4 linked regions of the Archaeoglobus fulgidus DSM 4304 genome follow. The protein of the gene in region 1 binds, or shares a complex with, the protein of each later gene. Links are inferred from orthologs where the notes say so. Each region holds a gene or a part of one and is shown on either strand. Other genes may lie near its edges.

Region 1 (5,210 bases):
CTCGAAGATTCTACGGCGTACGTTAGAGGATTTAGGAGAGCCAAGACCTTCATCCAGGCGGGCATGAAGGCGATGGGGTAAATCGCCCCACTGAGGAATATCAGGGGGAGCATCACGAGAGCCATTATCATCTGAAATCCCTCCATGCTCCTCATCCTGGCTGCGATGCTGACCCCGAAGCTGGAGAACGCTACCGCAAGAACAAAACCTACTCCGAGAGCGGGAATCACACCGAATATGTTTATCCTTGCAATGAAAAAGGTGAGAGCTAGTATTATCGCTCCCTGAAGTGTGGCGACCGCCGAATCGCCAAAAATTCTGCCTGCTATCGTCTCCTTTCTCGATGCGGGAGCTACAAGCACCTCCTTGAGAAACCCAAACTCTCTATCCCATATCACGCTTATTCCGCTAACGAAGCTCTGGTTGAAAACGGTCATGGCAAATATGCCAGGAGAAAGGTAGGTGAGGTAGTCAACGCCTCCGAAAATGCTCGGGTCTCTGAAAGCTCGGCTCCACCCGATGCCGAAGAACGTTAGCCAGACAAGGGGGTTTATAATCATCCCAGCCACCCTCGACCTCGCCCTCAAAAATCGCTTTATCTGCCTGTAAACCATGATTTCAAACGCTCTCATCTTTATCTCCTCATTCTAGCCCTGATAATCGCTTTTCTCAGCTCACCACCCTCATCCCTTATTTCCCTTCCCGTGAGGTGGAGAAACACATCGTTGAGCGTGGGTCTGTGGTATGTAACCTCCAAAATCCTGACGCCCTTCTCTCTTGCAATCTCGAAAATTTTTGGTATCGCCTCGCTCGCGTTGGAGACGTCTATTCTGATTCTTCCATCCGGCAAAACGACGCAGTTGCCCAAACCCGTCTCAAAGCACTCCGCCCCGTTTTCCACTTTAAGGTAAACAACATCGCTCCCCACGAGCCTTTTAAGCTCCTCAACGCTTCCCTCCGCAATAATTCTCCCGTGGTCGATTATAGCAACTCTGTCCGCAAGCTTCTCAGCCTCCTCCATGTAGTGGGTTGTGAGAAATATCGTCATGTCCTGCTCCTCCTTCATGGCCTCAATGTAGCTCCAGACGTGAGCTCTTGTTTGCGGGTCTAAGCCAATAGTCGGCTCATCGAGGAAGAGCACTTCGGGATGGTGCAGCAGAGACCTCGCTATCTCCAGCCTTCTCTGCATCCCCCCGCTGAAGTACTTGACGAGCTTATCTCTGAACTCCCAGAGCTCAACGAACTTCAAGAGCCTCTCTATTTTCTCCTTAAGCTCCTTTCCCTTCAATCCGTAAACGCCACCATGAACCAGCATGTTCTCGTATGCTGTCAAATCTCTGTCAACGCTTGGGTCCTGAAAGACTATTCCTATTCTCCTCCTCACCTCCCTTGCCTCCCTCACCACATCAAGGCCTGCGACAAAAGCTTTCCCCGAGGTGGGCTTGAGCAGTGTTGTGAGAATGTGAACCGTCGTTGTTTTCCCAGCCCCGTTGGGGCCGAGAAAAGCGAAGATTTCACCCCTTTTAACCTTGAAGCTTACACCCCTAACAGCTTCAAAATCCCCGAACTTTTTCACCAGATTCTCCACTTCAATGGCGTACATGCCTTTTCCCCGCAAATCTCGAATGCACCGATAAATATATCTGTCCTTTGCTTGTATCTTTAGAGCACGAAAAAGATTTAAATCCTCACCATCGCTAATGGATGAGGGCTCGTAGCTCAGCCAGGCAGAGCGACGGGCTTTTAACCCGTCGGTCGCGGGTTCAAATCCCGTCGAGCCCGTATTTAAAAATAGGAGGATCAACATGAAGTTCAAGCTGCAGGACCACATGCTCGTTCCGAAGCATGAAGTTTTGAGTAAAGAGGAGGCAGAAGAGCTTTTGAAGATACTGGGAATCGGGAAAGAGCAGCTTCCGAAAATTAAGGCAGACGATCCAATAGCAAAGGAGATCGGAGCAAAACCCGGGGATATTGTAAAAATAACAAGGAAAAGTTTAACTGCAGGGGAGAGTGTTTTTTACAGATTGGTTGTATGATGAAATCTGCAAAAAGAGAAAGGTGAGATGACATGCTCGACACTCGTGTTTTGGCTAGGGCGTACTTTACCCATGAAAGATTGGTGAAACATCAGATAGATTCCTTCAACAGGTTCATAGATGAGGGGCTTCAGAGAGTGATTGATGAGCAGGGAGTGATTGAGCTCGACATTCCCGACACTTACGTGGAGCTGGGAAGGATCAAGGTGGGCACGCCCATAATCAAAGAGGCTGAGGGGACGACTATGCCTTTACTTCCAGCAGATGCAAGGCTTAGAAATCTCAACTACGCTGCGCCCATTTACCTTGAGTGCACCGTTTATGATGAGGGCAAACCCCTCGAAACGGAAATTGTGCAAATCGGAATGCTTCCGGTAATGGTAAAGTCCAAAATCTGCAACCTCAATCCCTCTTTTATCGACGCTGTTCTCGAAAGGGCGAGAAAGGTGAACAACCTCCAGTCCCTCAGTTATGAGGAAAAGCTCTGCATTGCAGGTGAAGACCCCTATGACCCCGGTGGTTACTTCATAATTAACGGAACGGAAAGGGCTCTCGTAACACTCGAAGACCTCTCCCCGAACAAGATTCTGCTTGAAAGGGAGGAGAAGTACGGTGAAATGGTAGAGCTGGCAAAGTGCTTCTCTCAGAGGGCGGGCTACAGAGCGCTTATTGTGGTAGAAAGGGGGAGAAACAACATCTTGGAGGTTACTTTCCCCCAGCTCCCCAAGCCAATTAAGTTCGTCACGCTGATGAGGGCCCTTGGAGTTGAAACCGACCAGGAAATCGTGGAGATGGTGAGCACCAACCCCGAAATAATGAAGTACATGCTCCAGAACATCGAGGACTCGGATGTTGGTAGCCAGGAAGAGGCGATAGAGTACATAGGGAAGAGGGTTGCTCCGGGTCAGAGCAGAGAGTACAGGTATCAGAGGGCCGAGCAGGTTCTCGACCAGTACTTCCTCCCCCACCTTGGGACGGACAAGGAATCGAGGAGGGCAAAGGCCTTCTTCCTCGCAAGGATGGCTGAAGCCGTTTTCGAGCTTTACCTCGGCTACAAGAGAGAAGATGACAAAGACCACTACGCCAACAAGAGGTTGAAGCTTGCAGGAGACCTCATGGAGGAGATTTTCAGAGTTGCTTTTCTGAGGCTGATTAAAGACGTGAAGTACCAGCTTGAGAGGGCGAAGATCAGAGGAAGGCCGTTGAAGATGTCAACAGCCGTGAGAAGCGACGTTCTGACGGACAGACTCATGCACCCGATGGCAACCGGAAACTGGGTTGGTGGCAGGACGGGTGTTTCGCAGCTAATCGACAGACACAACTACATTTCCGTCATCTCCCACCTGAGAAGAGTCGTATCCCCTCTCTCAAGGTCCCAGCCCCACTTCGAGGCAAGAGACCTCCACCCCACGCAGTGGGGCAGGATATGCCCAAGTGAGACTCCCGAAGGCCCCAACTGTGGTCTCGTCAAGAACTTCGCCGAATACGCTGAAGTAAGCGTTGGAACGGATGAGAACGAGATAAAGAAGGTTGTTTTCAGGCTTGGTGTCGAGCCGATAAGGGGTGAGTGAATGAGGAAGTGTAGGGTTTACATCAACGGTGCCCTTGTAGGATTTCACGATAATGGGGAGGAGCTTGCAAATAAAATCCGAGAGCTGAGAAGAAAGGGCAGAATTTCCAATCAGGTTAATGTTGTTTACTATCCCGACTCAAACGAGGTGAGAATAAACACAGATGCAGGAAGGGCAAGGAGGCCGCTGATTGTTGTCAAAGACGGTAAGCCCCTCGTAACGCCGGAGCACATCGAAAAAATCAAGAAGGGGGAGCTGACGATTGAGGACCTTGTCAGGCAGGGGCTGATTGAGTACCTTGACGCTGAAGAGGAGGAGAACGCGTACGTTGCCGTTTACGAGCATGAGCTCACTCCTGAGCACACCCACCTGGAGCTCGACCCCTCGCTTATCGTTGGAATCTGTACCGGCAGCATTCCATATGCGGAGCACAACGCATCTCCGAGAAACACGATGGGAGCGGCTATGATAAAGCAGAGCCTCGGAATTCCGTACTCCAACCTCGCGTGGAGAACGGATACAAGAGGGCACCTGATGCAGCACCCGCAGGTTCCCATCGTCACAACAGACACGCAGGTAGAGATAAAATTTGATGAAAGACCTGCGGGGCAGAATTTCGTTGTGGCAGTTCTCAGCTACGAAGGTTACAACATCGAAGATGCACTCATAATGAACAAGGGAAGCGTTGAGAGAGGCCTTGGAAGGAGCTTCTTCTACAGAACTTACGAATCTGAGGAAATGAGATATCCCGGTGGTCAGGAGGACAAGTTTGAAATACCCGGAGCTGATATTTCAGGCTTCAGGGGTGCAGAAGCTTACGCGCATCTTGATGAGGATGGACTAATCTTCCCCGAAACTGAAGTAGGGCCTGATGACGTGCTCATAGGCAGAACCTCCCCTCCGAGATTCCTTGAAGAGCCGACGGAGCTTGGGATTTCCCCGCAGAAGAGAAGAGAGACGTCTGTAACCATGAGAAGTAACGAAAAGGGTGTTGTTGACGCCGTTTTCCTGATGCAGTCAGAAGGCGGCTCAAAGCTCGCCAAGGTAAGGGTTAGAGATTTGAGAATTCCGGAGCTTGGTGATAAGTTCGCATCAAGACACGGTCAGAAGGGAGTTGTTGGGCTGCTGGTTCCTGAGGAGGACATGCCCTTCACCGAGTCAGGAATCGTTCCCGACTTGATAATCAACCCCCACGCCATCCCCTCAAGGATGACAGTCGGACACGTTCTAGAGATGATTGGAGGGAAGGTCGGCAGCCTCGAGGGAAGAAGGGTTGACGGCTCACTCTTCCACGGTGAGAGTGAGGAGGATTTGAGGGCAACGCTCAAAAAATACGGTTTCAGCCACACAGGCAAGGAAGTCATGTACGACGGAATTACTGGCAGAAGATACCTCGTGGATATTTTCGTTGGAGTCATCTACTACCAGAAGCTCTACCACATGGTCTCGAGCAAGATTCACGCAAGAAGCCGCGGGCCGGTGCAGGTTCTCACGAGGCAGCCAACCGAGGGGAGGGCGAGAAAGGGAGGTCTCAGGTTCGGAGAGATGGAGAGGGATGTTTTAATCGGACACGGCGCGGCTCTGTTGCTAAAAGATAGGCTCC
Region 2 (7,807 bases), 320 kb from region 1 along the record:
AAGACCAGCAAAGGCGAAAGAGATGTTCCAAAAAGCTTATCCAAGGCATACGAGACAATCAAAGCTGCAAACACCGCGAAAAAGCTGTATTCGACAAATCTGGCAAACAGTCTGTCTTCCCTCAACCAAACACCCCCGTCAGCCCCTTATAGATGTTGGTTGATGCCGCTATGAGGAGGATGATTAGCACAACCTGCCTTATAACCGCGGGTCTAACTTTGAGAGCCAGTGATGCGCCAAGTTTCGAGCCTAACGCCATTCCAACCGTTGCGGGAACTGCAATATCCGGCAAAACAGCCCCCTTTGCAATGTAAACCCATCCTGCGATTGAGGTGTTGAGGAGAATTATCAGCATGCTTGTGGCAACTGCCACCCTTATTGGCAGCAGCATGACGAGATTCAAAACCGGAACGTTTGCCCACCCCGCCCCGAGACCGAACATTCCCGCGATTAAACCGACGAAGGCGAACATAAGCAAGGCAACAGGGGTATTGGAGGCGTGGTAGCTTATTTCCTCCCCTAAACTCGGCTCAAAGCAAGCACCCCTCATTTCAAAAAACCTGCCAATTCTGTCCTCCTCCTTACTTTCGGGAAACTCCAGCCTCTCGGTTGTAAGCATTATCATCAGTATTACACCGAGAAGAATTCCGAGGAGCAGTGTAATGTAGTGTTTCCCCTCAGGGAACTCCCTTGAGATGTAAAGTCCCAGATAACCACCAGCAAAGGCCGTTAGATTGGAAACTAAAACGAGTGGAAGAACCATTCTGAGGTTGGTGAAACCCCTCATCATTACTGCTGGAGAGGAGACGAGGGCGCTGGTCAGGGCAACTATTACACCCCCTCCCCTTATGTAGTCAACATCGAACTCCGAGAAGGCTGTGAGCAGAGGTACGAACATCACCCCTCCACCCACACCTGAAAGGGGGGCGAGGATTCCTATTAAGAGGGAAAACAGGAAGATAAAGACTGCCGAGTACATGCTATCCCCTGCAAATCAGCAAGCTTGCCTTTGACTTTTTAAGCAGAACCTCGCACGGGTCTTTGCCGAAAAACCCCCCGATTACCCTCTTCAGCAATCCACCCTTAAACCCCACAACGATCAAATCGGGCTTTATCTGCTTCTCCACAAGCAGCAATCTGTCCGCGTACTTTCCGAAAACAACGCTGACGTCAGAAACTTTCAGTCCGGCTTTTTCAAGTTGGTTCTTGAACCCCTCCAGCTTCTTCATCGATTGTGTCATCAAGCGGTGATACGCTGCAAGCTCCTTCTCCTCGGGAACAAAAGGCGGGACCTCCATTTCCCTGATATAGAGAATGTAAACCTCCCCCCTCAATCCGTCCTCTGCCAGCTTTTTCAGCTTCTGGAAAGCAATCTCTCCCCTACCGGTGTCGTCGAGAACGAGAAGGATTCGCTCCATGTTCCCCCCTACTGCAATCCCTCTACGTATTTCATAAGCTCTTCTTCCGATAACTTAACAAAGCGGTTGTACATCTCCCTTATCTTCTCAACTGGGCTTAGCTCAACCTGATAGAGGTTGATTACTCCAAGGAGGTCATCTTTTTCTATCTTTCCATCAAAAAGCGGTAAAAAGATTGCCTCATCGACCTTCCCCCCCTCTTCAACTCTCCAGGGCAAATCAGATACAAGGTCGATGAGCACTCCATCAGAGTGGCGCATGATCTCCATTGGATAGACGATCGTGTTTGCTGGAATTTTTATTTTCTTTATTTTAACTCTAACTGGCTTGTTTTTAGTAAGCTCCTTGTCCTCTGCTGCGACGACAACTTCCCACCTCGCTACAGGGCTCCTATGGTAGCCAAAAGGAGGGAGATGCACCTTCTTTCTAATGATTTTTTCTTCCTTCCTGTAAACCAGGGTAAAATCCTGAGGCTCTTTGGTTGCAATCAGCGGCTCGAGTTTCTTTAAACCAACGTAGTAAACATTGATAACACCCAGTAAATCCCCCCTCTTTATTTCCCCATCATCAACAGCAAGAAATACAGCCTGCTCAATATTCTTTGGCTCCTCAACTCTTCTCGGTTTTCCAAGCTGCACAACGTCAACTACAACTCCGTAGGGATTTCTGGATATGGAAAGCGGAACGACCACAGTGTTTGGGGGTAACTCAACGTTTCTGATTTTCACTCTCAAAACATCCCCAGCCCTCACCCCAACATCTTCGTCCGCAACCAGGGGCTCCCAAACTCCCACATGTGTTCTTGTGTACCCAAAAACTTTCGTAGAAATTTTCTCCCTGTAAATGTTTCCGTCGTCCCTCCACGTAATGTTTGCCTCAACAATCTCTTCCCTCAGCTCAACCTTGGTCGGTTTGAGGTTAAAGAGCCTCGAAATTAGGCCCGTTTTTATGAAAAACACCTTCAGAACACCGACTATATCACCCTCCCTTACCACACCATCATCAACAGGGAGAAAAACCACTCTCTGGATGCACTTTTCGTCCTCAACCCTCGTCGGTATTCCGCATTCGACGACATCCAGCACGGTGCCAAGAGCGTGTCTCATAATGTGCAGGGGGCCGACCATAGTCCCCCCGGGAATTGTGAAGGGTCTTACCTCAATAATCTCGGGCTCCCCTTTTTTCACCTCGACGTCATCCATCGCGATCAGCGTCTTCCACTGAGTCAAAGGAATGATTCTGTAGCCAAAAGGCTTAAGCTCAACCTTGAGGCTACCCCTCTCACCCCCAACCTCGTCTGTCCAGTACTTCATCTTTACGGCCATACAACCACCTTTTCAACAATAGATTATGTTAATTTTTTGTTATATATAAATATTTCCTCAACGGAGCGGTACTAACGGGCAAGTGCGTTCACATAATTTCGCAAAGTTTTTATCTCACTTTTTAACACTTTATCAAAGAAAAACTACGAGCCTCGAAATGAGGTCGAGTGAAACGAAAAGCAGTCCTATCTCTACGCCGAAAACAGACACGGCTACTGGGGCAAGGAAAAGTAGGGCTGCCCTGAAACCTCTTGGAAGCATAGAAAGTGCCGCTGAGCAAGCCGTTTCCCTAAAGCTCAGTTTTCCTGCCCTGTACATCGCAGATAGTGACGAAATCCCAACTATCGGGTGAATTAAGAATGACGCTATGGCAAATCCGCTTTTCAGCTTTGAGAACCTTATGAGGTTGTTTATGAACTCACCAACCCTGCTGAACTGGGGGAGGGAAAAGGGGGCGTTTGATAGTATTAGGCTGACAAGCATTATCGGAACTACCTTTGACATTAGCGTTAGTGTTTGCAGCAGGGCGTAGTTCACGTCCACCCTCCCCAATCGCCTTGGGGTTTATTAAGCTTTGAACTCCTGCCGAACTCACAGTTCTTTGACGATGGAAAATTACCCCTAACCGCGTCTATACTAAAGGTATTAAGCTTCTACCAAACTCAACTGTAACCAACCCTTTAATCCATTTGCAAAAAGCCTTAAATATACTTCCGGTGTCAGTGAGAAGGGGATCGACAATGGGATGGAAGTCACACGGTTTCAGGTTCAAATCGGGAAGAAAGCTCAGAAAGAAGGTCAGGGAAAAGGGAGTGAGAATCAGGAAGTTCCTTCAGACCTTTGACGTTGGCCAGAGAGTTCACATAGACATCGAGCCCGCATCTCAGAAAGGGATGCCGCATCCAAGATTTCAGGGGAGAACTGGTGTCGTGATAGGACAGAGGGGCAGAGCCTACCTCGTGCAGGTTAGGGACGGGGGAAAAATGAAGACCCTGATTGTAAGGCCCGAGCACCTCAAACCACAGAGTGGTTGAAATGTTTAAAGAGGTTAGGGATTTTGAATACATCACAATTTCTGAAGCGAAAGAAATAATGGAAGAAATAGCCAAAAAAAGGCAGGAGGAGGCCGAGCTTTTGTTTGAAACCAGGAGGGCTTTAAAGCACCTCCGCCTTTTCGCCAAACTTCCGGCAGATAAGGCAAAGGAGCTTGTTGATGAGCTTGTCAAACTGCCCCAGGTGGGCAGCAAGGAGATAGCCGTAAAGCTTGCGGATATAATGCCGCGAATACCTGACGAAGTGAGGATTATTTACGCTAAGGAAAGAGTTACTCTGACACCCGAGCAAATTCAGGAAATTCTGGACGTCATCGACAAGTATCGTATTTAAGAAAAACATAAATAGTTACAGCACTATTTTGAAAAAGGAGCTGATGCTATGGAGAAGCCAAAAGTAGAAAGGTCTGAAGGTAAGGAAAAACTTGAGGATTACGCTTATGTACTTGATTTCATGCCATACGGTCATCCTGACGATAAAAGGCCAATACACAGGAGGGAGCCGCTCGCACAAGTCGTTGGGGAGAGAAACTTTACACTTCTCGAGGTTAGCATAAGAAAGGGTAAGCAGCCCCTGGTAATGGACAGAGTTTACATCGGCAAGGGGGAGAGAGATGTAGTGTACAAGATCAAGAGAAGGCTGAGATACGAGGATTTAACTCCTGCCGCAAAGACTGAGCTGCCTTACGTTATCGAGCACATAATAAAGCAGGATGAGAAGAAGTACGTGGATTTCTTCAACAAGGCCGATTCCATAACAACGAGAATGCACCAGCTCGAGCTTCTTCCCGGCGTTGGAAAGAAGATGATGTGGGCAATAATCGAGGAGAGGAAAAAGAGGCCCTTTGAGAGTTTTGAAGACATAGCCCAGAGAGTCAAGGGCATTCAGAGGCCCGAAAAGCTAATCGTCAGCAGAATTATATACGAAATCAAGAATCCTCAAACCAAGTACAAGCTCTTTACTGCTTGAAAAAATTAATATATTTTTTCGTTCTGCTATTCTCATGGGGATGATCGGCGAAATAACAACATTCTTTGGGATGAGGGTATTCACAGATGAGGGAAGGTACGTTGGCAGAGTTGAAGATGTTATTCTCGACCAGAACACAAAATCGATCAGGGGGCTGGCAATATCGGACTACAACAAGGCCCTTATAGACTCCCATGCAAAGGGGGTTATCATCCCGTACAGGGTCGTTAAGGCAGTGGGGGACATCATAATAATCAAAGACCTCTTTAAGAGAAAGTCGAGAGTGCTTGACTACGAGTCCAGGGAGCTCATTGAAGAGGAGGGAGAAGAAGGAGAAGAATGGCAAGAATAATCACGAAAATTCCGGCAACCAGCCTGAAACTTATCCTTTCTTTCAGAAATATCGCCCCAAAAATTGCCGCAAAAACCGGTGAAGTGGAGGAGGGCTGAACAACGTTCCAAGAGCTCGACACTTTTATTGCCGTAATGAAAAGCATAATCCCCAAAAGGAGAAAAATCCCCCTAACACTCCTGAAAAATAACCGAATCTCTGTTGAAAGCTCATCCTTTTTTGCCGTAAAGCTAAGAAGAATCAAGCATAGGAGCAGCCTAACGAACGCAACAATCGAGACGGGCAGTCTGTCCGTGAGAAAGTCGAGAGTCAGAATGGCCAGAGCCCACGAAAAAGCTGCGAGGAGGGCGTAAAACAACCCTGATGTTTCCCCTTTCTCCCCTGATCCGTAAATGATGTACACAGCCACAAACACTAAGATTGCGGAAATCAAAGCATTTAAGCTCAGTTCAGCACCGTAAATAACAGTTGATAGCAAAACAACGTAAACGGGATAAGTCGAGGAGGCCGGAAGGGCTATGCTCACCGGCGACCTTTTCAGAGATGCGAAGTAGCTCAAATCACCTATATAGAACGAGAGCATCGCTGAAATAACGAGAACGAGAGCGGTTTGAAGGTCTATAACTACTCCCGGAAAGTCGCGCAATGCGAGAGGAAGGAAGTAAACTGTGGCGAAGAGCGTTCGGTGGAAGTTTGCCGTGAAGGCGCTGACGTCCTTCACACCCTTCCTGTAAGCTATCCCGTTAAAGGCCCAGCAAATGGCAGCCGTTAGAGACATCAGAATTTCAAGCACAAGGTTTAGGCTCCACTGTTGCTTATAGCCTTTACCAGTTATCTAAAATTTAAAATTAATAATCGTTGCTTTTTCAACGAGAACTTAAATTTTTTTATTTCTACGTTCAAAACGCTAAAAAACGCATAAAATTCCTGCAAAAAGGTTGAAGAGCTTTTAGGGCAAAAATCAAAAGATTTATATATGAAAGACCCTCATGATGAGTTGCAAAAAGAGGTGATGTAAATGAGTGAGGCAAAGGAATTGATTAAGAAGATGTGCGACCTCCAGAACAGCAACGAGGAGATTCAAAAGGAAATGGCCGGTTGGAGCGGTGTCGTTCAGTACAAGCTCGATGGCGAGGAGTTCTATGTTGAGTATAAGTCAGACGGAACCTGCGAATTTAAGGAGGGTGTTCACAGCTCCCCGACCTTTACGGTTGTCGCTCCTCCAGACTTCTGGCTCGCCGTGCTCAAGGGACAGGAAGACCCGGTTAGCGGCTTCATGATGGGCAAGTACAGAATCGAAGGAAACATAATGGAAGCCCAGAGGCTTGCCGGAGTAATCAAGAAGTTCCAGGGCAAATTCGAGCTCTAATTTTTCTTTTTTGTTTTTACACTTCAAGATAGTACTTCGCGTGCCTGTCGGGAACGCTGTCTGCGGGCTCCTTTTCCCTGCTTAGGTAAAGGCCGCAGTAGCAACGTCCGTACTCCCTTATGTCGTCTTCTGCGTAAACGCAGGGGCATATTATGAGACGGTCAACCTCCTTCTTGCCTGTTACAAGCCTGCAGGGGCAGGTTGCGATGCCGTACTGCTCTTTATTCTGAATTAAAGCCTTGGCGAAATCGAGCAAAAGCTCCCTATCCGGGTTTACCCTCCAACCACGCTTCTCAGCCACTCTTTCAAAAACCTTCAGATAATCTTCTGGCGTCAAACTCCCACCTCAGCCCCTGATTAGCTCTTTGAGCTTCTCTTCATTATATCCGAGAACGTGCTTATCCCCTTTTACCACAACTGGCACAGAATAGCTCCCGGAAATGCTGTGAACCTTCTCAATCACCTTCTTCCTCTCCTCACCCTCAAGCTTATCAATCCAGATTACTTCGAAGTCAACACCCTCTCTTTTCAGAAATTCGAGCGTCCTCTTGCAGTGCGGACATGTCGATAGCCCGTACATCAAAACCTCAGCCATGGTTATAGGAGGGCAGTCTATTTTTAATAACTTTGGTGAATTTGATTTTAATTCAAAGACGCTGTTTAGGCTCTTCGCTATTTTGCTGTGGTTAAGTTGTGGGGAAAAGCTTAGTCTAAATTAAACCCCAACTTTTTTGAGAAACTTTTCAAGCGCCTCGTTGAATTCCACGTGCTTTTCAAGCATTACCATGTGGCTGGCGCCAGGTATTACGACTAGTTCTGAATTTGGAATGTGCTTGTGAAAAAATTCGTGATACTTCAGCGGCGTTAGCTTGTCCTCCTCGCCGACAATTACGAGAGTTGGGACACCTATTTTCAACTTCCCGTTCCTGTAGTCTTCAAGCAAATCAAATCTATCACACAAACTGAGATCGAGGTGTAGCACATCAACTCTATCCAAGAACTCTCGTCTTTTCTTCTCGTATTCCTCTCCTTTGCTGGCAAACGCCATACTTAACATTAAGTCAACCGCCTTTTCAGGTTCCTTTTTTAGGCCTTCCAAGATCTCAGGAAGAACCCTCAGCCTCGCTCCAGTCCCTACCAGAACGAGAGCCAAGCAGATTTCAGGATTTCTAAGATATAATTTTTGAGCTACAGCCCCACCTAAGCTATGACCCACTACGACGGCTTTCCCAACGGTTTTCTTCAAGCTCTCACTGGCATAATAAGCGTATTCGTCAACCGAATTAACCTCCACGGTGTCGCTCTGGCCGTGATTGGGGAG
Region 3 (7,806 bases), 690 kb from region 1 along the record:
CGATCGGGATTCTTCTTCTGGGAGTGCACAACGATTACGAGGGGCTGAAGAAGATAACGGAAAGGCTTGCGAAGTTCGACTTCGTGGAAAAGATATACAAGCTCGTTGGCTCCAATTACAATCTTCTGGTCGTTGTGCGATACAAGAATCTGAAGGAGCTTGTTTCTGAGGGAGAAAAATTCCTTGAGTGGTTGCAGAGGAGCGGGATAAAGATAGACTCAATGGCCCAGTTTGTTGGGGAGACGGTGAAGGATAGCCGGCGTACAATTCTGCTGTGAATTACGCCTCTATTACCATTTTTAGTAAAAAATTCCACTTTTGTTGAAATCTGCAAGGCAATGCCTACACTAATAAGAAACACTTAAATAATATCATTATCAAACTGGATTATGAAGGTTCTTGTGGTCGGTGCGGGCACGATGGGGCACGGAATTGCTGAAGTTTGTGCCCTTGCTGGAAATGAGGTAATTCTCTGCGACATAAACGAGAACATTTTGAAAAATGCGCTCTCAAGGATAGAGTGGAGCGTCAGAAAGCTTGAACAAAAGGGAAGGATAAAAGGGGCAGATGATGTGCTGAAGAGGCTGAAAACCACAACGGATTTGGTTGAAGCTGCTAAAGAGGCTGATTTCGTCATAGAGGCTGTTGTCGAGAAGACCGAAGTGAAGCATGAGGTCTTCAAAACTCTTGATGAGAACTGCAGGGATGACGTCATTCTCGCCACGAACACCTCCACCATTCCAATAACAGACATAGCGATGGCAACAAAGAGAAAGGACAAGGTTGTGGGGCTGCACTTCTTCAACCCTCCAACTCTGATAAGGCTGGTTGAAATAATAAGGGGGAGAGACACGAGCGATGAAACTGTAAGGAAAACCGTTGAGTTTGCCAAATCAATTGGAATGGACTACGTTCTCGTTGAGAGGGACGTTCCCGGGTTTTTGATTAACAGGATAAACATAAGGGTTTTCGTGGAGGCGATAAGGCTGCTTGAGGAGGGTTTTAAACCTGAGCAGATTGATGCAGCCGTTAAATACAGAGCAGGGCTGCCTATGGGCCTCTTCGAGGTTGTTGACTTCAGCGGAGTTGATACGGTTTACAATGTCCTCAATGAAGTGAGGAAGAGGGGCTTTGAGGTGGAGGTGCCTGGACTGCTCGAGAGAATGGTTTTAGAGGGCAGGCTGGGGATGAAGACTGGCAAAGGCTTCTATGAGTACAGTGGCTTTTACACGAGGGCTAAAATCTCAAAAGACCTTGCATACAGCGTCAACCCGATAAATCTGCTGGCTCCGGGGATTAACGAGGCTGCGTGGCTGATAAGAAACGGAATCGCAACGAAAGAAGACATAGACAAGGCAACGGTGAAGGGAATGGGCTATCCGAAGGGCATTCTGGACTTTGCCGACAGCTATGGCATAGACAGGGTTGTTTCGGTGCTGGAAACGAGGAAGGGGAAGACGGGACTGAAGGAGTACGAGCCGGATGAGCTGCTGAAAGAGCTTAAGGAGAATGGAAAGCTCGGAAAGAAGACCGGAGAGGGTTTTTACAAGTGGAACTACGAACTTGAGGATATCGGGCCAGTAAGGTATGAGAAGAGGCACAACTATGCAGTTATAACCATGAGAAGGGCTGAGAAGCTGAATGCCTTAAACGAGGAGATGTGGGTTGGTTTGACAAAGGCTTTCAGGAAGGCGAGGCTTGACAGGGATGTTAGGGCTGTAATCATAACTGGAGAGGGGAGAGCCTTCTGCGCTGGAGACGACATAGCTGTAATGGGCTCTTGGAAAAGCTTCAGGGATGGCGTTGAGTTCTTCGAGAACATTGCCATGCCCCTCGTTTCGGAGCTTGCTGACTACGACAAGCCCATAATATCTCTTGTGAACGGAAATGCGTTCGGTGGAGGGATGGAGCTCAACATGTTCTTTGACATCGTTATAGCCAGCGAAGATGCAAGCTTTGCCGTTCCTGAGGGGCTGATTGGAGCTATCCCGCCTATCGCCTCATCCTTCGGATACGCCCTTTTCGGCAGGAGGATGGCCTACTACGCCCTAACTGGAGAGACGATGGATGCTAAAGAAGCTAAGGAGTTCGGGCTGGTTGATTTAGTTGTGCCGAAGCACTGCTTGGAGGATGCGGGGATAGAGCACGTTGATAAGGTTTGCAGAGTTGCTCCCTTAGCGGCGCAGTCGATAAAGAGGTCGATGAATGCTGTAAGGCAGCTTTTCAGGAACGCCTTAGAGCTTGCTGGAAAGGAGATTGAGCTTCTAATCCCAACTGAGGACTTTGCTGAGGGAATGGCGGCCTTTGTTCAGAAAAGGCGACCTCAGTGGAAGGGCAGGTAATTTGTATTTTTTATCCAAATAATTTTTTGTGTTTTACTTCTCAAAGATGTAGGAAAATTTGATTACAGGGGGTGAATTTGAAAAACATCAAAATGCCCGTTCTCGTTCTTGCTGCAGAGAAGGACCACATAACTCCACCAGAGTCCGTTACAGCCTTCTTTGAGAAGATTCCGTCTAAGGACAAAAAGTTGCTTCTGTCTGATAAAGGGCATATCGGTCTAACTGTCAGCGGAAGCTCGCACAGAAAAATCTGGCCGGAAGCTATAAAATGGGTGGTGGAGAGGTCAAAATGATGAGCCTTCTGGAAGAGATGAAGGGAATCTACTCCAAGAAAGGAGGGAAGGTTAAGCCTTTTGAGAAGTTTGAAGGTGAGTTGAAGGAAGGATACAGGTTTGAGTATGAAAAGAAGCTCTGCGAAATTGACGTGGCGATGTTCGGCTTAATCTCTGGTGACCTGAATCCTGTGCACTTTGATGAGGACTTTGCCTCAAAAACGAGATTTGGAGGCAGAGTCGTGCACGGAATGCTGACAACAAGCCTCGTTTCTGCCGCTGTTGCAAGGCTTCCCGGCACTGTGGTGCTGCTTGAACAATCTTTCCGCTACACCTCCCCCGTAAGAATTGGAGACGTTGTGAGGGTTGAGGGAGTGGTTAGCGGTGTGGAGAAAAACCGCTACACAATCGACGTCAAGTGCTATACAGGCGATAAAGTTGTTGCAGAGGGCGTGGTTAAGGTGCTCATCTGGTAAGCGCCGGGGGTGGGATTCGAACCCACGCGCCCTTTCGGGCAGGAGATCTCGAGTCTCCCGCAGTGGCCTGGCTCTGCAACCCCGGCTTAGCCTTAGTTGGCGAATGAGATAATAAGCTTTCCTTCGAAAACTATTTTTGAAGGTTGCCGCTAAGGTTGAGGATGATCAGTCTGAGCAAGCTTATTGCGGGAGAAGCGACGGTTTCAAGGCAGATAACCTACGGAGGGGATTCCAGCTTCATTCCTGAAAAGCTCAAGCAGTTTGCCTCATCCCTCCGCCCCATTGTCGTCTGGAATGTTACGAACAGATGCAACTTGCGATGCCTTCACTGCTACGCATCCGCCAATTCCGATTTTTCGGAGTTAACGACAGAGCAGTGCTTCCAGATTGTGGACTCCCTTGCCGAGTTTAAAGTCCCGCTAATCCTCTTCAGCGGTGGTGAACCCCTTTTAAGGGAAGATATCTTCGAAATTGCTGGTTACGCTAAAAAGAAGGGGATAAAGAGTGTTCTGTCCACCAACGGAACTCTCATTGACAGAGATATGGCAGAAAATCTTAAGGTTTTTGAGTACGTTGGAGTTAGCCTCGATGGCGTTGCTTCAACCAATGACAGGTTCAGGGGAGTCGAGGGGGCCTACGAAAGGGCATTTAAGGGACTGCTAATGGCCTCAGAAGTTGTTTTATCTGGAATAAGGTTCACCGTGAGCAAATACAACTACAAAGATGTTTTTTCTCTCATCGAGCTGGCGAGGGAGCACGAAATTCCGAGATTCTGCCTCTACCACCTCGTCCCATCCGGCAGAGCGGAGTTCAAGGACGACATCACCAACGAGCAGAGAAGGGCTCTCCTCGATAACCTTCTCAGGGAGGCTGAGAAAGAGGGAATGGAGATTATGACGGTGGACAATCCCGCGGATGGAATCTACACCTACCTGAAGCTGAAAGAGGCTGATTCTGAAAAGGCAGAGATGGCTCTTGAGTTCTTGAAGTTCAGAGGCGGAGACAGCAGCGGAATAAGGCTCGCAAACATCGACCATCAGGGCAATGTTCACCCCAACCAGTTCTGGTGGGACTACACTGTCGGAAATGTCTTGGAGAGGAGCTTCGAGGAAATATGGATGGGTGAGGACGAGTTGCTGAAAAAGCTTAGGGAGAAAACCAAGTATCTCAGGGATAAATGCGGGAAGTGTCACTTTAAGGAAATATGTGGAGGGTTCAGAGTTAGAGCTTACCGCTACGGCGATTTGTGGGGTGCTGACCCCAGCTGCTATTTGACGGATGATGAGATACAGTAATTAACTGCCTCTTCCGGAGTCTCAAAAACCCTCATCCCCTCAATCACGACAGGAGGCTTGAGAGAGGCGACCCTCTTCCCCTCCTTGAGTGCAATGGCTATCTCCGAAATTGTTCCGTAACCACCGCCCACAGAAATCAAAGCGTCGCTGGAGTGGACGATTATTACGTTTCTTGCATGTCCCATGTCCGTCGCAATCCTGATGTCGGCAAAATCGTTGCAGAGATCTTTTTTCCTCGGCAGAATGGCAACAACCAGCCCACCCTTGCTTTTCGCCCCCTTGGCACTGGCCTCCATCACCCCTCCGAGGCCCCCGTTTATCAGCACGTGCCCTTTCTCGGCAATAAGCTCCCCAACTCTGTACGCAATTCTGTAAGTCTCCTCATCGCACTCTCCCGCTCCTATAACCCCAATCTGCATTAGCTTCACCTCATATCGAAATCGTTTTTAGCCTTCCGCGGAAGGAACATTAAAAATTAACATGCGGCAAAGATTTAAATTACGTAATGTAACGGTCAAAACTACGCTGAGGTGTAGTTGATATGAGCAAGATAAGGAAGCTGGCAGAGGAGGAAGTCAAATCCAAACCTCGTTACTCTCATCGATGTACTGCTGAGCGAGTCAGCAAAAAATGAGGCGCCAGTGTGGAAAGAGGTTGCAGAGAGGTTGGCGAAGCCGAGGAGGTTGCAGGCGGAGGTAAACGTATCGAAGATTGAGAAGTATGCAAAGCCCAACGAGTATGTTGTGGTTCCGGGGAAAGTTCTTGGTTCAGGGAGCATCACAAAGCCAGTAAAGGTTGCAGCGCTCAGCTTCTCGGAGAAGGCGGCAAGCAAAATCAGGGAGGCTGGCGGAGTTTGCATGAAAATCGAGGAGCTTTTGAAGGAGAATCCGAAGGGTAGCGGAGTGAGGCTGATGGTCTGAGGTGGTTGGAATGGCGGTAAACGTTAGCAGGGTTATCAAGACTCTTGGAGACGACTTCACAGTTATTGATGCTTCAGGCCACATTCTCGGAAGGCTGTCAAGCAAAATTGCAAAGAGACTGCTCAACGGCGAGAGAATCGTTGTTGTTAACGCAGAGAAGGCGGTGATTACGGGGGACAAGTACATGGTCTTCGAGAGGTACAAGGAGAAGTACGACAGGGGAAGCAAGGAGAAGGGGCCTTACTTCCCGAGGCATCCCGAGAGAATATTCAAGAGAACCGTCAGGGGAATGCTCCCATGGAAGAGCTCAAGGGGAAGAGATGCCTACAGAAGGCTCAGAGTTTTCATGGGCGTTCCGGAGGAGCTTCAGGGCAGGGAGTTTGAGAAAATCGAGGACGCACTTCTGGAGAAAGTTTCAAAAACAGACAAGTACGTTACTCTTGCAGAGGTAAGCAGGTATCTCGGTTTCAGAGGTGTCTGAGATGAAGATTGTTGTAACGAGCGGTAAAAGAAAAACGGCAACTGCAAGGGCTGTTATAAAGCCGGGCAAGGGCAGAGTGAGGATAAACAGCGTTCCGGTTGAGATACACCAGCCCGAGCTTGCAAGGATGAAGATAATGGAGCCCCTCATCATCGCCAAGGAGCTTGCAGAGAAGGTTGACATTGAGGTCAAAACTTGGGGAGGGGGGTTCATGGCTCAGGCGGAGGCCGCAAGAACTGCCATTGCCAGAGCGCTCCTTGAGTTCAGCGGAGATGAGGAGCTGAGAAAGGCTTTCTTAGAGTATGACAGAACCCTCCTGGTTAACGACGTGAGGAGGAAGCTTCCAAAGATTCAGGGAGGTAGGGGAGCGAGAGCAAGGAGACAGACATCCTACAGGTGAACACAATGGACGTACCGAGAAACGAGAATTCCAGCGATTTCCCAATTCGCTGTTTTTCTTGCGGGGCGGTTATAGGCCACCTATACGATGAGTACAAGCAGAAGCTCAGCGAGGGCAAGAGTCCAAAAGAGGCTTTGGACGAACTCGGAATCGAGAGGTACTGCTGCAGGAGAATGTTCATAACTCACAAGTCTGTAATTAAGGAGCTATCCCGCTTTCATGGGGCCGTGGGGTAGCCTGGTGATCCTGCGGCGTTCGGGACGCCGTGACCCGAGTTCAAATCTCGGCGGCCCCATCTGCTTTAAGGGGTGATGGGCATTAAAGTAAAGTTCCCGTTCGAATATACGAGATTTGAAAAGGCCAGGATTATTGGAGCGAGAGCATTGCAGATTGCAATGGGAGCTCCTGTCTTAATTGAGACTGATAAAACTGAACCCCTCGAAATAGCCCTTGAAGAGTTCAACAGGGGCGTAATTCCAATTACCGTCAGGAGGAGGAGAAATGAATTTGTATGGCTTGAAAGATACGACCTTTTCTGAGGTGGTAGCTTGATAATTGAGGACGTTCACTACAGAGTCGTTTTCGACAGCAGGGGAAACGAGACGGTTGAGTGTGAAGTCGTTGCTGGGGAGGTTGTTGCGAAGGCGATGGCTCCGAGCGGAGCCTCTACTGGCAGTGGAGAGGCTGTAGTAGTCAGCCCCTACAGATACGAGGAGATTGAGGAGGAAGTTTCAAAGGCGATTATCGGAATGAGCGTCTTTGATCAGGAGAGCGTTGATGAGGCATTGAGAGAGCTTGACGGAACCGATAACTTTTCCAGAATTGGTGGCAATTTCGCCATAACCGCAAGCCTTGCAGTTGCTAAAGCAGCTGCGGAAATTCTCGGCCTTCCGCTTTACGCTTACGTTGGTGGAGTTTTTGCAAAGGAGCTTCCCTACCCCTTGGGCAATGTCATAGGTGGTGGGAGACACGCAGAAGGCTCCACAAGCATTCAGGAGTTTCTGGTAATTCCAGTTGGGGCAAAAACCTTTTTTGAGGCTCAGAGAGCAAACGCCGCCGTACACAAGCAGCTTAAGAAGATTTTCAAAGAAAGGGGAATTTTCGCTGCCAAAGGCGATGAGGGGGCTTGGGCTGCACAGATAAGTGACGAGCAGGCCTTCGAGATTCTCAGCGAGGCCATCCAGAGAGTTGAGGACGAGCTGGGAGTGAAGGTCAGGATGGGGATTGACGTTGCGGCAACTGAGCTATGGGATGGTGAGAGGTACGTTTACTCCGACAGAAAGCTAACTACAGAGGAGCAGATTGCCTACATGGCGGAGCTTGCTGACAGGTACGACTTGCTCTATATCGAAGACCCCCTCCACGAGAAGGACTTTGAGGGGTTTGCGGAGCTGACGAAGCAGGTAAAGTGCATGGTCTGCGGGGATGACATCTTCGTAACCAACCCCGAAATCATAAAGAAGGGCATTGAGGTTGGTGCAGCAAACACAGTCTTAATAAAACCTAACCAGAACGGGACTCTGAGCGGGACGGCAAAGGCGGTGAAAATTGCGAAGGATAACGGATACAGCGTTGTTGTGAGCCACAGAAGCGGAGAAACGGAGGATGAGACTTTAGCAC
Region 4 (7,670 bases), 690 kb from region 1 along the record:
TTATCAAGACTCTTGGAGACGACTTCACAGTTATTGATGCTTCAGGCCACATTCTCGGAAGGCTGTCAAGCAAAATTGCAAAGAGACTGCTCAACGGCGAGAGAATCGTTGTTGTTAACGCAGAGAAGGCGGTGATTACGGGGGACAAGTACATGGTCTTCGAGAGGTACAAGGAGAAGTACGACAGGGGAAGCAAGGAGAAGGGGCCTTACTTCCCGAGGCATCCCGAGAGAATATTCAAGAGAACCGTCAGGGGAATGCTCCCATGGAAGAGCTCAAGGGGAAGAGATGCCTACAGAAGGCTCAGAGTTTTCATGGGCGTTCCGGAGGAGCTTCAGGGCAGGGAGTTTGAGAAAATCGAGGACGCACTTCTGGAGAAAGTTTCAAAAACAGACAAGTACGTTACTCTTGCAGAGGTAAGCAGGTATCTCGGTTTCAGAGGTGTCTGAGATGAAGATTGTTGTAACGAGCGGTAAAAGAAAAACGGCAACTGCAAGGGCTGTTATAAAGCCGGGCAAGGGCAGAGTGAGGATAAACAGCGTTCCGGTTGAGATACACCAGCCCGAGCTTGCAAGGATGAAGATAATGGAGCCCCTCATCATCGCCAAGGAGCTTGCAGAGAAGGTTGACATTGAGGTCAAAACTTGGGGAGGGGGGTTCATGGCTCAGGCGGAGGCCGCAAGAACTGCCATTGCCAGAGCGCTCCTTGAGTTCAGCGGAGATGAGGAGCTGAGAAAGGCTTTCTTAGAGTATGACAGAACCCTCCTGGTTAACGACGTGAGGAGGAAGCTTCCAAAGATTCAGGGAGGTAGGGGAGCGAGAGCAAGGAGACAGACATCCTACAGGTGAACACAATGGACGTACCGAGAAACGAGAATTCCAGCGATTTCCCAATTCGCTGTTTTTCTTGCGGGGCGGTTATAGGCCACCTATACGATGAGTACAAGCAGAAGCTCAGCGAGGGCAAGAGTCCAAAAGAGGCTTTGGACGAACTCGGAATCGAGAGGTACTGCTGCAGGAGAATGTTCATAACTCACAAGTCTGTAATTAAGGAGCTATCCCGCTTTCATGGGGCCGTGGGGTAGCCTGGTGATCCTGCGGCGTTCGGGACGCCGTGACCCGAGTTCAAATCTCGGCGGCCCCATCTGCTTTAAGGGGTGATGGGCATTAAAGTAAAGTTCCCGTTCGAATATACGAGATTTGAAAAGGCCAGGATTATTGGAGCGAGAGCATTGCAGATTGCAATGGGAGCTCCTGTCTTAATTGAGACTGATAAAACTGAACCCCTCGAAATAGCCCTTGAAGAGTTCAACAGGGGCGTAATTCCAATTACCGTCAGGAGGAGGAGAAATGAATTTGTATGGCTTGAAAGATACGACCTTTTCTGAGGTGGTAGCTTGATAATTGAGGACGTTCACTACAGAGTCGTTTTCGACAGCAGGGGAAACGAGACGGTTGAGTGTGAAGTCGTTGCTGGGGAGGTTGTTGCGAAGGCGATGGCTCCGAGCGGAGCCTCTACTGGCAGTGGAGAGGCTGTAGTAGTCAGCCCCTACAGATACGAGGAGATTGAGGAGGAAGTTTCAAAGGCGATTATCGGAATGAGCGTCTTTGATCAGGAGAGCGTTGATGAGGCATTGAGAGAGCTTGACGGAACCGATAACTTTTCCAGAATTGGTGGCAATTTCGCCATAACCGCAAGCCTTGCAGTTGCTAAAGCAGCTGCGGAAATTCTCGGCCTTCCGCTTTACGCTTACGTTGGTGGAGTTTTTGCAAAGGAGCTTCCCTACCCCTTGGGCAATGTCATAGGTGGTGGGAGACACGCAGAAGGCTCCACAAGCATTCAGGAGTTTCTGGTAATTCCAGTTGGGGCAAAAACCTTTTTTGAGGCTCAGAGAGCAAACGCCGCCGTACACAAGCAGCTTAAGAAGATTTTCAAAGAAAGGGGAATTTTCGCTGCCAAAGGCGATGAGGGGGCTTGGGCTGCACAGATAAGTGACGAGCAGGCCTTCGAGATTCTCAGCGAGGCCATCCAGAGAGTTGAGGACGAGCTGGGAGTGAAGGTCAGGATGGGGATTGACGTTGCGGCAACTGAGCTATGGGATGGTGAGAGGTACGTTTACTCCGACAGAAAGCTAACTACAGAGGAGCAGATTGCCTACATGGCGGAGCTTGCTGACAGGTACGACTTGCTCTATATCGAAGACCCCCTCCACGAGAAGGACTTTGAGGGGTTTGCGGAGCTGACGAAGCAGGTAAAGTGCATGGTCTGCGGGGATGACATCTTCGTAACCAACCCCGAAATCATAAAGAAGGGCATTGAGGTTGGTGCAGCAAACACAGTCTTAATAAAACCTAACCAGAACGGGACTCTGAGCGGGACGGCAAAGGCGGTGAAAATTGCGAAGGATAACGGATACAGCGTTGTTGTGAGCCACAGAAGCGGAGAAACGGAGGATGAGACTTTAGCACATCTCGCCGTTGCTTTCAACGCAAAGTTAATAAAGACCGGAGTGGTTGGGGGAGAGAGAATATCCAAGCTCAACGAGCTCATCAGGATTGAAGAATTGATGGACAAACCGAGAATGGTGATGATATGATGGAGAAGGAGTACGAGTATCTGGTTCCGCCGGATGATTACCTCGCAGCGGGAGTGCACATAGGGACCCAAATCAAAACGGGCGACATGAAGAAGTTCATCTTCAAGGTAAGGCAGGATGGGCTTTACGTTCTGGACATCAGAAAGCTGGACGAGAGAATCAGAGTTGCCGCAAAGTTCCTTTCGAGGTATGAGCCTTCAAAGATTCTGCTGGTTGCGGCGAGACAGTACGCTCACAAGCCCGTTCAAATGTTCTCAAAGGTGGTTGGAAGCGATTACATCGTGGGGAGGTTTATTCCTGGAACTCTGACAAATCCAATGCTCTCCGAGTACAGGGAGCCTGAGGTCGTTTTCGTCAATGATCCCGCCATTGACAAGCAGGCCGTGAGCGAGGCCACTGCTGTCGGCATTCCAGTCGTTGCCCTCTGCGACTCCAACAACTCCTCCGCTGACGTTGACCTTGTCATACCCACAAACAACAAGGGCAGAAGGGCTCTGGCCATTGTTTACTGGCTCCTCGCAAGGGAGATTGCGAAAATCAGGGGGCAGGACTTCACCTACAGCATTGAGGACTTCGAGGCCGAGCTTTAAGTTTATTTTTTGTTATCCTAATTATCACCATTAATTTGTAGAAAATTATATAATTATCTTAGGTTACAGACTGCATGCTTAGGGCTGTTGCTCTGGTTATGGCGCTGCTGTTGATTCCTGCCGCTGGAGCGTTTGAGTATCTCGGCGAGGTTTACACGGCAAAAACGGATGACGGAGTAAAAATCAAGCTGCTGAGATACCACCCGCCGGGAGAAGGTGTAAACGACGGTGTACAGCCGGTTGTGCTGTTTTCGGGGCTGCTCTGCAACATGAACGAATACCTGACTCACACACCTCCGGAACTCAAAGACCTCTACAAAACTCAGCTTCCATCAGAGCTTGCGGACTGGGCCGTGGGGGATGAGAGAATCCAGCAGGACCCCATGCTTTACTACAGCCTTGCATACTACCTCTGGAAGCAGGGATACGACGTCTGGCTCGTGAACTACAGGGGGACGGGCGTTGGGGAGCTGAAAAGCGGTGTCGGCTCTGCAAGAACGAGCCTCGATACGTGGGCGATTTACGACACAAAGGCGGCGATTACGAAGGTTTACGAGGTGACGGGAAAGCATCCGGTGATAGGGGGGCACAGCACCGGTGGGCTTGTGAGCTACGTTTACCTGCAGGGCGCTAAATTCAAATGGACTTTCGCCTGCCTTTTCAAAAAGCCGTGGTGCAAGAAGGTCGTTTCGGATGATGATTTGGTGAGGGAAAGGAACGGATTGACCGAGGGTGAGGAGACTGTTGTTGGAGTAATTGCCCTCGACCCGGCAATGATTCCACCACTGCCCAAGCTCACAGACCTGAAGCTGATGTGGCTTCTCCTCGACACCCCGCTTTACATCGACATCAGGGGGATCATGAATCTAATTGCGAAGAACGACAGGCTGTGGTGCGCCACTACCCACACTATAGATGAGGTCTTTGAGCTAATATTTGAGATGAACGAGGAGTACGGGCAGTACAGCGAACTCATAAGAGATTTAACCTTCACAAACCCCGGCAACATGAATGACGAGCTGAACGATTTCCTTGTAAGATACGTCGCTGACAGCCTCTACACTCCCACACTGGCCCACTACAACGATTTCGGAACTCACAGGACTGCGAGGGAATACTTCGAGAACGGTGGCAGAAGCTACCTAATTGTTCCCCCAGAACCAAATCCCGGAAAGGATGGCTACTACTATTACATTCTGAACATGCAGAAAGTCAGAGTCCCGTTCATAACGCTGCTCTCAGAATACGATGCGCTTGTTGAGGCGGAACAGATAATCAGAGACCTGATGGAGGCCAAGACACCACACCAGTTCGACGAGTACTACATAATTGAGGGCACAGCCCATCTTGACTTGCCCTTCGGGCTGAAGGCGCCGAGCGAGGTTTTTCCGAAAGTTGGGGCGTGGCTGGAGAAGGTAAGGGTGTACCCGGTGACTCCCCACTGACTTTTTAACTTACCTTACGCCAAATGGGTTGTTTTTCCCTTAGGTAAAGACGACAACACGGAACAATTTTATAAGCAAAAGTCATTTGCTAACAATAAGGTGTATAATATGGGAGATAAAGGAGGTATCTTCAAGCTTTCGGCAGCTATGCTCGCAGTGATTGTCTTAAGCGCATGCGCTGGCGTGTTCACCACAGAAAAAGAGAAAACCGTTCTGGAGCCAACAGCAAGCGGAAAAGTCCTGAAGGACTTGGAGGACCTAAACTCAGGAGAAAAGATGTACCTCGCCGAGGAGGATTTTCTCAAAAAAGTCACTCCACTTGAGCTCTACGAAAGCCTTGCAGAGAAGATCGAAAATAGCAGCTTTACCATAGTGCTCCACAAGGTAAGCAAGGAGGAGAAGGAGAAATTCATTCAGGCATGGCTAAAAGCTCTGTCGAAATCAGGCCATAAGGTTACCGTTCTGCCTGTATCGGAAGTTACCGAAGACAAAAAATCGCTTAAGCTTGATGAAAGGATTTTTAAAGCTGATTTGGTGGCTTTCTCGGCCAGACCTTTTGGAATTTTCGTCGTTGAGGATATTGGATTGCTTGATCCAACAAAGCCGGGTGGAAACCTGCCAATGATAGCACACCATGAGTTCAAAGCAGACTTTAACAAGTGGTTCTGGAGTGAGAGCGTTAACATCGATTTCACCGCAGCGCTCTACGACACAGGAGCTTTCCAAATTGGGTAAGCTATTTCCCATTTTTTCTCAGCTTCCTAATTGTCATCATAATGTATTTACCATATCACATCTCATTTGGTAACATTTATATTCTCCCCTACCAAGCTCCAGCATGGCACAGATTGAGGTTGAGAACCTCACCAAGGTCTTCAACGGTTTCAGGGCTCTTGACGGGATAAGCTTGGTAGTTGAGAGGGGCGAAATTTTCGGTTTTCTCGGTCCAAACGGGGCTGGAAAGACAACAACCATCAACTGCTGCCTCGGACTGATTAAGCCAACTTCAGGCAGCGTAAGGATTGCCGGAATGGACGTTGAGGAGAAGCCGGTTGAGGTTAAGGAGATTTGTGGCTACCTGCCAGAAAATTACGGTTTCTATCCCAACTTAACGGCAAGGCAGAACCTGCTTTACTTCTCGGAATTCTACGCCAATCCTAAGGATAATGTTGACGAGCTTCTCGCCCTCGTAGGCCTTCAGGATTCCGCAGACAAAAAGGTTGGAGAGTTCAGCAGGGGAATGAAGCAGAGGCTGGCCTTAGCTCAGGCACTGATAAACGACCCTGAGGTGGTCTTTCTGGATGAGCCGACCAACGGCCTCGACCCGCAGGGGATTGCAGACTTCAGGAAAATTATAAGGGAGCTCAACCAGAAGGGCAAGACCTTCTTCTTCTCCTCCCACATACTTTCAGAGGTCAGGGAGGTGTGCAGCGTTGTGGGAATCATAAACAGGGGAAGGATCGTGAAGGTTGGGAAGATTTCGGAGCTTTCAGGCAGCATGGAGGTTGTTGTTCAAACCGAGCCCAGAGCTGACGAATCTCTGCTGAGGGAGTTTGGAGAGGTTGAGTATGATGAGAGCAGAGATGTATATGTCATTAAGGTTGAATCGGACTGCAGAGTGGAAATTTCGCGCACACTCTTCGAGCACGGTTTTGTTGTTAAAGAGCTCTCTCTGAGGGAGCCAAGCCTTGAAAAAATTTACCTCAGCATGGTGGGAGAATGAAGGCGCTGATTATAGCAAAAAAAGAGTTTGCGGATATCGTAACCAGCAAGAGGTTTTTAGCTCTGCTTGCAGCGATGCTGCTCACATACCTGCTCTTTGTGTCTCAAATGAGCCAGTTCTCGACAATCAGCATCAAAGCAGTTTTTGGTTTCCTTGGCTCTCAAACGATAGCCTTTGTCGGAGGGATTTTAGGGCTGGCAATAGGATTTGACATGATTTCGAGGGAGAAGGAGAGCGGAACTTTAAGAACGCTCCTCAGCCACCCGGTTTTCAGGGATGAAATAGTTTTGGGCAAAGCAATTGCTGCACTGGCGGCAATCTGCATTATAGTTCTCGTTACGGTAATGTTCATCATCGGAGTTTCAGCCTTTTACGGCTACATACCAGCAGCAGACGATTTAGGCTTGATTGCGAAGTTCGCGCTGGCAACGATTGCATACCTCTTCACCATGTTCTCCATCGGATTGTTCTTCTCAGCAGTCTTCAAAAGCTCCACTACCTCATTAACAGTTTCCCTAACACTTTTCGTCATGCTGGCTATTTTTGTGCCGATAATGGCCTACTTCATCGCCGGCATCTTAGCAGGTCCTGCTCCCCAGCCGCCTGTTGACTTTGAAAAAGTTGATGAGAGCGTTATTGAATCTCCAGAATGGCAAAAGTATGAGGAGGAGAGAGAGGAGCACTTCAGAAGAATTCAGGAGATTACCCAGACAATTTTGCTGATTTCGCCCCAAAACAGCTACACAACCCTCGTAAGCTCCTTCGCGGCAACTTCTGAATTCATGCCCTTCCAGCCAACGGACACAACCAAAAACGCTCTTTCTTTCGTCATACTGCCTCTCTTGCTGTTTACTCTAAGCTACGTCAGGTTCACGAGGGAGGAGCTATGAAATTTTTCAGGTTTTTTCTCTTAGCTGCGATTGCGGCACTCCTTACTGGCTCGATTGAGTGTGAACTCAAGGAGATAACTGCTGCCCCGGGAGAAGAGGTCTCCATCCCCCTCACCGTGAAAAATGACGAGGGGAATGAGAGCACCTTTCAGCTAAGCTACAGCTTCTGGTATGGAGAGGCTGAGGGCTACTTCTACTACAACGGACAGAGGGTTAATTCCTTAAGGCTGAACTCCAGCGAGTCGGCAGATTTAACCTTCAAATTCTTGGCTCCGGAAAAGCCGGGGAGGTATTACCTTTATCTCCACGCAGACGGCAGTGCAGGCGTTACGGTGAACGTTGAGCTTCCAGAAAAGCCTCTGCGGATATCCCTCGACAACACGGGCATTGTTGCTGAAGGAGGGGATGTGGTTGAGGTTAACGCA

Evidence for each region.
Region 2: AF_RS09475 (region 1) and AF_RS07720 share a complex: the UniProt entries of both Methanocaldococcus jannaschii proteins name them as parts of the RNA polymerase complex. The link is inferred for Archaeoglobus fulgidus DSM 4304 from one-to-one orthologs.
Region 3: AF_RS09475 (region 1) and AF_RS12675 share a complex: the UniProt entries of both Methanocaldococcus jannaschii proteins name them as parts of the RNA polymerase complex. The link is inferred for Archaeoglobus fulgidus DSM 4304 from one-to-one orthologs.
Region 4: AF_RS09475 (region 1) and AF_RS05720 share a complex: the UniProt entries of both Methanocaldococcus jannaschii proteins name them as parts of the RNA polymerase complex. The link is inferred for Archaeoglobus fulgidus DSM 4304 from one-to-one orthologs.

The regions. Positions count from the first base shown.
Region 1 is NC_000917.1:1,694,588-1,699,797, forward strand. The notes cover bases 1,443-4,337. They hold AF_RS09475 (DNA-directed RNA polymerase subunit B''), read left to right. Parts: upstream 1,443-2,068; coding sequence 2,069-3,607; downstream 3,608-4,337. Other genes in these bases: AF_RS09460 (ATP-binding cassette domain-containing protein), read right to left, coding at 1,443-1,603; AF_RS09470 (DNA-directed RNA polymerase subunit H), read left to right, coding at 1,830-2,036; rpoB (DNA-directed RNA polymerase subunit B), read left to right, coding at 3,608-4,337. Also shown: AF_RS09455 (ABC transporter permease), read right to left, coding at 1-632; more of AF_RS09460, read right to left, coding at 635-1,442; more of rpoB, read left to right, coding at 4,338-5,210. UniProt on the Methanocaldococcus jannaschii protein: DNA-dependent RNA polymerase (RNAP) catalyzes the transcription of DNA into RNA using the four ribonucleoside triphosphates as substrates. The Rpo2 subunit (Rpo2N and Rpo2C in this organism) is implicated in DNA promoter recognition and in nucleotide binding.
Region 2 is NC_000917.1:1,378,150-1,385,956, forward strand. The notes cover bases 2,543-5,453. They hold AF_RS07720 (RNA polymerase Rpb4), read left to right. Parts: upstream 2,543-3,778; coding sequence 3,779-4,129; downstream 4,130-5,453. Other genes in these bases: AF_RS07705 (DUF22 domain-containing protein), read right to left, coding at 2,543-2,743; AF_RS07710 (hypothetical protein), read right to left, coding at 2,876-3,286; AF_RS07715 (50S ribosomal protein L21e), read left to right, coding at 3,484-3,777; AF_RS07725 (DUF655 domain-containing protein), read left to right, coding at 4,178-4,765; AF_RS07730 (PRC-barrel domain-containing protein), read left to right, coding at 4,800-5,117. In the rest of the region: AF_RS07690 (hypothetical protein), read right to left, coding at 1-125; AF_RS07695 (sulfite exporter TauE/SafE family protein), read right to left, coding at 122-979; AF_RS07700 (universal stress protein), read right to left, coding at 981-1,418; more of AF_RS07705, read right to left, coding at 1,427-2,542; more of AF_RS07735, read right to left, coding at 5,454-5,910; AF_RS07740 (SCP2 sterol-binding domain-containing protein), read left to right, coding at 6,136-6,486; AF_RS07745 (ferredoxin-thioredoxin reductase catalytic domain-containing protein), read right to left, coding at 6,503-6,823; AF_RS07750 (glutaredoxin family protein), read right to left, coding at 6,833-7,081; AF_RS07755 (alpha/beta fold hydrolase), read right to left, coding at 7,202-7,807. UniProt on the Methanocaldococcus jannaschii protein: DNA-dependent RNA polymerase (RNAP) catalyzes the transcription of DNA into RNA using the four ribonucleoside triphosphates as substrates. This subunit is less well bound than the others.
Region 3 is NC_000917.1:999,964-1,007,769, forward strand. Bases 4,897-7,806 are described here. They hold AF_RS12675 (DNA-directed RNA polymerase subunit N), read left to right. Parts: upstream 4,897-6,191; coding sequence 6,192-6,422; downstream 6,423-7,806. Other genes in these bases: AF_RS05700 (50S ribosomal protein L18e), read left to right, coding at 4,997-5,305; rplM (50S ribosomal protein L13), read left to right, coding at 5,316-5,786; AF_RS05710 (30S ribosomal protein S9), read left to right, coding at 5,788-6,186; AF_RS05720 (DNA-directed RNA polymerase subunit K), read left to right, coding at 6,498-6,725; eno (phosphopyruvate hydratase), read left to right, coding at 6,735-7,806. Outside these bases: AF_RS05665 (Lrp/AsnC family transcriptional regulator), read left to right, coding at 1-278; AF_RS05670 (3-hydroxyacyl-CoA dehydrogenase/enoyl-CoA hydratase family protein), read left to right, coding at 390-2,342; AF_RS05675 (serine aminopeptidase domain-containing protein), read left to right, coding at 2,420-2,635; AF_RS05680 (MaoC family dehydratase), read left to right, coding at 2,632-3,090; AF_RS05690 (radical SAM/SPASM domain-containing protein), read left to right, coding at 3,252-4,385; AF_RS05695 (TIGR00725 family protein), read right to left, coding at 4,358-4,804. UniProt on the Methanocaldococcus jannaschii protein: DNA-dependent RNA polymerase (RNAP) catalyzes the transcription of DNA into RNA using the four ribonucleoside triphosphates as substrates.
Region 4 is NC_000917.1:1,005,301-1,012,970, forward strand. Bases 1-2,774 are described here. They hold AF_RS05720 (DNA-directed RNA polymerase subunit K), read left to right. Parts: upstream 1-1,160; coding sequence 1,161-1,388; downstream 1,389-2,774. Other genes in these bases: rplM (50S ribosomal protein L13), read left to right, coding at 1-449; AF_RS05710 (30S ribosomal protein S9), read left to right, coding at 451-849; AF_RS12675 (DNA-directed RNA polymerase subunit N), read left to right, coding at 855-1,085; eno (phosphopyruvate hydratase), read left to right, coding at 1,398-2,597; rpsB (30S ribosomal protein S2), read left to right, coding at 2,594-2,774. Outside these bases: more of rpsB, read left to right, coding at 2,775-3,187; AF_RS05735 (serine aminopeptidase domain-containing protein), read left to right, coding at 3,262-4,632; AF_RS05740 (hypothetical protein), read left to right, coding at 4,741-5,367; AF_RS05745 (ABC transporter ATP-binding protein), read left to right, coding at 5,471-6,355; AF_RS05750 (ABC transporter permease), read left to right, coding at 6,352-7,245; AF_RS05755 (COG1470 family protein), read left to right, coding at 7,242-7,670. UniProt on the Methanocaldococcus jannaschii protein: DNA-dependent RNA polymerase (RNAP) catalyzes the transcription of DNA into RNA using the four ribonucleoside triphosphates as substrates.